2 regions of the Mesorhizobium sp. CA10 genome follow, and region 1 is predicted to be linked to the other one. Evidence: predicted binding sites of a transcription regulator. Region 1 holds the regulator's gene; the other holds the start of a gene.
What was found. Region 1 encodes LexA, which represses DNA repair genes until DNA is damaged. Its sites were predicted from a motif close to TGTTCNNNNTGTGTTCNG; they were not measured.
Positions count from the first base shown of each region.

Region 2: the regulator LexA is predicted to act here: its motif matches at 1,665-1,682, upstream of recA (recombinase RecA).

Region 1 is NZ_JAIUHV010000003.1:612,630-616,049, forward strand. Features, by position in the region: gene LB535_RS09975 (ComEC/Rec2 family competence protein) at 1-939, shown strand, start outside; gene lexA (transcriptional repressor LexA) at 976-1,710, opposite strand; gene kynU (kynureninase) at 2,143-3,390, shown strand.
Region 2 is NZ_JAIUHV010000003.1:401,072-404,491, reverse strand. Features, by position in the region: gene alaS (alanine--tRNA ligase) at 1-72, opposite strand, end outside; gene recA (recombinase RecA) at 509-1,606, opposite strand; gene LB535_RS08925 (carbohydrate kinase family protein) at 1,974-2,912, shown strand; gene LB535_RS08920 (pseudouridine-5'-phosphate glycosidase) at 2,954-3,420, shown strand, end outside.

The DNA.
Region 1 (3,420 bases):
ACATTGTTGTTTGCCATCTGGCACTTCCAGCGGGTGTCGCCGCTCAGCCTGCTGGCCAATCTGGCGGTCATGCCGATCGTCTCACTGATCGTCATCCCGTTCGCCGTGCTGAGCGCGCTGGCCATGCCCTTCGGCTTCGACGGTCCGTTCCTCTTTGTCATGGGCAAAGGCCTGACGGCGATGATCGCCATTTCGGCATGGATTTCCGAGCGCTCACCGGTCGACGCCGTGGGGCTGATCTCAATCCAGTCGGTGCTGCTGGCGACGGTCGCGCTGGTCATCGCGACGATGGCCACCACCTGGCTGAGGCTTGCCGCCGTACCTTTCGCGCTCGCTGCGCTGCTGGCCATTCCGCATGTCCGCACACCGGACGTGCTTATCTCGGAGGATGCGCATCTGGTGGCGATGCCGATCGGCGGCGGCGAGCTTGCCGTCAATCGCGAACGCTCCAACGAGTTCACCACCGACAACTGGAAACGGGCGCTGAAAGCCGAGGAGATCGTGCCGCCGGAAAGGTTCGCCAAAGATACGCTGGACATTGCCGATCCCGTCGACCTGCCGCCCGGCTCGCCCTTCTATTGCAGCGGCGATCTCTGCATCGGCCGGCATCCTTCCGGCGCGATCGTCGCGCTCGCCGAGACCCGCGACGCCGCCCGGCCGGCCTGCGGTTTCGCCGACCTCATCGTCATCAACGACGCCACGGCCTATAACCCATGCCGCGATCCGCGTGTGCTCGTCGTCACCAAGCGGCAGCTGGCGCGCGACGGCAGCGCCGCCGTTTTCTTCGATCCGCAATCGGCAACCGCGCGGCCAACCGTCCGCCACGCGGTCGTAGAACCATACCGACCCTGGCACGAGCAGCGAAAATACACGCGCGAGGCGAGGGGACTGGCGCCCTATAAGCAGCCGGAAAAACCAGCCGCCGCACCGGCCCAATAGACTGTCGTTCGGGCGAAGAAGGCCGGCCAGTTCTGCTCAGTAGCGGCGGATGAGTCCCACGAGCTTGCCTTGAACCTTGACCCGGTCCGGTCCGAAGATCCGGGTCTCATAGGCTGGGTTGGCGGCCTCGAGCGCGATCGAGGCACCCTTGCGGCGGAAACGCTTAAGCGTCGCCTCCTCATCGTCGACCAGCGCCACCACGATCTCACCCGGGCTTGCGGTGTTGGCATTGCGGATGATGACGGTGTCGCCATCGAAGATGCCGGCCTCGATCATCGAGTCGCCCTTGACCTCCAACGCGTAATACTCGCCGCCCATGATCATGTCCGGCGGCACCGAGATCGAATGCGTCTGGTGCTGGATGGCGTCAATCGGCACGCCGGCGGCGATGCGGCCCATCACCGGAATGGATACGGCCGCCGCGGCCTCGTCGTCATTGCTTGGCGTCGGGGTGCGCGATGGCGTCGTTGGCTTGACCTGGCGACTGAGATTGCCTTGGCCGCCTTGGATGATGCTCGGCGAAAACTTCTTCGCGGCATTCAGGCCAGGCGCGATCGAGTCGGGCAGGCGCAGCACTTCCAGCGCGCGCGCCCGGTTCGGCAGCCGGCGAATGAAGCCGCGTTCTTCCAGCGCCGTGATCAGCCGGTGGATGCCGGACTTGGAGGCAAGGTCGAGCGCCTCCTTCATCTCATCGAATGATGGAGGAATCCCGCTCTCCTTCAGGCGTTCATGGATGAACATCAGGAGTTCATGTTGTTTGCGCGTCAGCATCGGCGGCCCCCACGGGTTCTGAAACCAGAATCAGAAAAACAAACCCAGAACAAACACTATCTGTTCCAGTTGTGTTCCGCAACCGTTTAAAGTTTAGTGAATTTGTTAACGCTGCCGAAACAATGTCGCATCCGGTGATGCCTTGGCCGCCCTTGTAGGACAGCGGCATTGATTCCGCTCGATTTTGGAGCTTCGTTAAGCTGAAACAAGAGCCGACACGATCACGAAGCGGCGGATGGGATCACGTCGGCTCGTTCCGTAAGCGCGCCGCACCGTGAACGAAACGAATCCAAAATGCCAACCTTGGCGAAGTTCCGATCCGCAGTCTTCGCCGTCTATGGACCAGCTAACATAGGACCAAAGGTTCTTGCCCTGTCGCCGAGGGTGGTGAGACAACCCCCTTGGCCAGATCGAAACGGAGGGGGCAGCACAATGAGGGGAATTCCTGATCTCGCCGAAGTCGAGGCGATGGATGCCGCGGATCCGCTGCGCGCCATGCGCGATCGCTTCGTCTTGCCGGAAGACGTCATATACCTCGACGGCAATTCGCTGGGCGCTGCTTCGATCGACGCCTTCAGCGAGATCGAGACTGCCGCGAGGCAGGAATGGGCGCGGGATCTCATTCGCGCCTGGAACACCGCCGGCTGGTTCGATATGCCCATCGAGCTGGGTGACCAGCTAGGACGGCTGATCGGCGCGAAACCCGGCCAGACGGTCGTTTGCGACACGACTTCGATCAACATCTACAAGGTCCTGCATGCGGCACTTACAATGCGGCCCGAGCGTTCGGTGATCGTTGCCGAGGGCGACAGCTTTCCGACCGACCTCTACATGGCGGAAGGCGTCGCATCGACGCGGCCCGGCACGGTGCTGCGGCTCGAAGGCGCCGATGCCCCGACGATTGAGGAACTGGTCGACGATCGCGTCGCGGTCATCCTGGTCAACCACGTCAACTACAAATCCGGCCGGCTGCGCGACATGGCGGCGCTCACCCGCAAGGCTCATGAAGCCGGCGCGCTGATCGTCTGGGACCTCTGCCACACGGCGGGTGCGCTGCCGGTGGATCTCGACGGCTCTAATGCCGATTTCGCCATTGGCTGCACCTACAAGTATCTCAATGGCGGGCCGGGCTCGCCAGCCTTCATCTACGCCGCGAACCGCCACCACCGCGACATTCGCCAGCCGCTCAGCGGCTGGTGGGGCCATGCCCGGCCTTTCGCGTTCGAGCAGGGCTACGCCGCGGGCACGGGCATCCGGCGGTTCCTGTGCGGAACGCAGCCGGTGCTGTCGATGCGCGCGCTGAAAGGCGCGCTGGATATGTGGAACGATGTCGACATCAGGGCCGTGCGGGGAAAAAGCGTCGCGCTGACGGACCTGTTCATCCGGCTTGTCGAAGCCAAATGCGGCGGCTTCGGTCTTGAGCTGGAGAGCCCGCGCTCAGGCGCAGAACGCGGCAGCCAGGTATCGTTCGCCCATCCAAATGGCTACCAGGTGATGCGCGCCTTGATCGAGCGCGGCGTGATTGGCGATTTCCGCGCGCCATCCACCATTCGTTTCGGCTTCACGCCGCTCTATGTCGGTTACCGCGATGTCTGGAATGCGGTCGAGGTGCTGCAGGACATCCTGCGCACTGGCATCTGGCAAGACGCGCGCTTTGCCGTCAAAGCGACCGTTACCTGACTTTGAATCGGCGATGCCGAACAAACGACC
Region 2 (3,420 bases), 210 kb from region 1:
GGCGACGATCTCGTGGCCCTCCTTGCGGAAGTAGTCGAGGAATGTCGACCGGATGTCGTTCACGCCACTCATTGCATACTGCCTTTTTCGCAAGAACCGCCGGCCCGGCCGGCGGCAAATGGGCTTTGGTGTTTCAGAAGATAGATTGGCCTTTTAGCGATAGCTCTTGTGCCTGTCCAGAAACACGCAAAACAGGCGTGTCGCTCAAAACTGCGCAAGCGGTTTTGGGAAAACGACAGGCACAAGCATGTACCAAAGCGCATTGCCTGAATTCATCGCAGCGCGACGCGCTTTGGGCCGAGCGGCGGACGAGTGGCGGTTCAGCCCTGCCCGCACAACGCAAAACCGCCGGCACGAAGGCCGGCGGTTCGGGTTACGCAATACAAGAACTCGATTACATAAGCACAAACCGATAAACCAGGATTGTGGCCGAACTCCGGCTAAGCCAACCAACTGCTCTCGGGCGCCCTCGGACCACGCGGACCCCAAAATCCCCGGGGCACGCCCTTTACAAGGCGCCGGCCTCGTCCTCGAAACCGTCGTCGCCGCCTTCCGAGCCGCCATTCTCGAGGAACTTCTCGGCAATCAGTCCGGCATTCTGGCGCAACGCAAGCTCGACCTCACGCGCCGTGTCGGGATTGTCGCGCAGGAACAGTTTTGCGTTCTCGCGACCCTGGCCGAGGCGCTGGGAATTGTAGGAGAACCAGGCGCCCGACTTCTCGATGACGCCGGCCTTGACGCCGAGATCGATCAGCTCGCCTGTCTTCGACACGCCCTCGCCATACATGATGTCGAACTCGACCACCTTGAAGGGTGGGGCCAGCTTGTTCTTCACCACCTTGACGCGGGTCTGGTTGCCGACGACCTCGTCGCGGTCCTTGACCGAGCCGATGCGGCGGATGTCGAGGCGCACCGAGGCGTAGAATTTCAGCGCGTTGCCGCCGGTGGTCGTCTCGGGCGAGCCGAACATGACGCCAATCTTCATGCGGATCTGGTTGATGAAGATGACCATGGTGTTGGAACGCGAGATCGAGGCGGTCAGCTTGCGCAGCGCCTGGCTCATCAGACGAGCCTGAAGACCGGGCAGCGAATCGCCCATCTCGCCTTCGATTTCAGCGCGCGGCGTCAGTGCCGCCACCGAGTCGACAACCAGCACGTCGATGGCGCCTGAACGCACCAGCGTGTCGCAGATCTCCAGCGCCTGCTCGCCGGTGTCGGGCTGCGAGATCAAAAGGTTCTCGAGGTCAACGCCAAGCTTGCGGGCATAGACCGGATCGAGCGCGTGCTCGGCATCGACGAAGGCGCAGATACCGCCCTTCTTCTGGGCTTCCGCAACCGTGTGCAGCGCCAGCGTCGTCTTGCCCGAGCTTTCCGGCCCGTAGATCTCGATGATGCGGCCGCGCGGCAGGCCGCCGACGCCGAGCGCGATGTCGAGGCCGAGCGAGCCGGTCGGCACGGTTTCGATCTCGACCACCTGCTCGTTGGCGCCGAGCCGCATGATCGAGCCCTTGCCGAACGCGCGCTCGATTTGCGACAGCGCCGCGTCCAGAGCCTTTGATTTGTCCACTGCCTTATCCTCTACAAGCCGCAAAGTATTCTGAGCCATGATACATCACCCCTTGGTCGTCAATGAAGGCCGGACAATCCGTGATCCCTGCTTGTTTTGTACCTTTTTTGTTCTCATTTGGCAAGGGGCAACAAATATCTGAAAAATAATCAATATCTGGATTTGTTCTATTTTTGTCTCACCAGGGCTGGTGCGGAGTGCAACCACCGGTCCAGAAGAGATTTCGATACCCGGCCGTCCGAATCGCAACCCCGATTGCAGGGCGACCTGAGGAAACCTAGAGCAATTGCAGTGCGTGCCGGCATTCCGTCCAGGATAAAGACTTAGAGCAGTTCAGCGATTCCGTGAAACGCTGAACCGCTCTAGTGTGCGCAGCCGCACGATCAACGAAAGTCACCGACCCGAAATGCCGACATCCCCAACAATCCTGGCGCTCGGCGGCGCCCATATCGACCGGCGCGGCCAGGTCTCGGGCGTCTATGTGCCCGCGGCTTCGAATCCCGGCATCATGCGCGAGGACGTCGGCGGCGTGGTTTTCAACGCGCTGCGCAGCGTGGTGAAGCGCGGCGTGTCGGCCTCGCTGATCTCGGTGCGTGGCGGTGACGCTGCGGCGGACACGGTCGCCTCGGCGATCGACAACGCCGGGATAACCGACCTTTCGGTGGTGTTCCTCGACCGAACGACGCCAAGCTACACGGCGCTGATCGATGCCGAAGGCGAGTTGATCGTCGGGCTTGCCGACATGGCGCTCTACGATCTTGCCTTCCCCAAACAAATAAGGCGCGCCAAGGTGCGCGAGGCGATCGCCGCCACCGACGCCATCCTGTGCGACGCCAACCTGCCGACGGCCGCGCTGGAGCGTCTGCTGGCGCTTGCCGGCGGCCGGCCGGTCTTCGCCATCGCCGTCTCGCCGGCCAAGGTCGTCCGCCTGGCGCCGCTGCTCGACAACCTGTCGCTGCTCTTCATGAACCGCCGCGAGGCCGCCGCGCTGGTCGGCGCGGAGCCATCCGGCGAAACGCTCGTCGACGCGCTCCGGCGGGCTGGCCTGAACGCCGGCGTGGTCACGTCCGGCAGCGCTCCGGTGCTGGGCTTCGACGATACCGGCATCTTCGAGATCGACCCGCCCGCGCCGCGCAAGGTGGCCGACGTGACCGGCGCCGGCGACGCCTTGACCGGCGCAACCGTCGCCGCCTTGCTGCGCGGCCTGCCGCTGCGCGCAGCACTACGCGAAGGCCTTGCCGCGGCGATGCTCGCCATAGAGAGCCCGCGGGCCGTGCCGTCCTTCACGATCGCCACCTTCACGCAGGCGCTTGCCCTTGTGCCGGAGCCGCGGGAAGTGGCATAGGGCCACCACTGCCGAAGCAATCCGTTCGATCGGAGACAGCCATGACGCCTGATACCGCCCGCCCCTTCGTCGATATCCATCCGCCGGTGGCGGAGGCGCTTGCCGCCGGCCGGCCCGTGGTGGCGCTGGAAAGCACCATCATCACCCACGGCATGCCCTACCCCGACAATGGCGCAATGGCCGCCAAGGTCGAGCAGATCATCATCGATGGCGGCGCGGTACCGGCGACGATCGCCGTGGTCGAGGGCCGTATCAAGATCGGCCTCTCCGACGGCGAGCGCGAATCGCTTGCCATGACCGGTGACGCCATGAAGCTGTCGCGCGCCGATCTCGGTTTCGCGGTCGCTCAAACGCGCACCGGCGGCACCACGGTCGCCGCCACCATGATCGCCGCGCATATGGCCGGCATAAAAGTGTTCGCCACCGGCGGCATTGGCGGCGTCCACAAGGGCGCTGAGAAAAGCTTCGATATCTCGGCCGACCTCGACGAGCTGGCGCGCACGCCGGT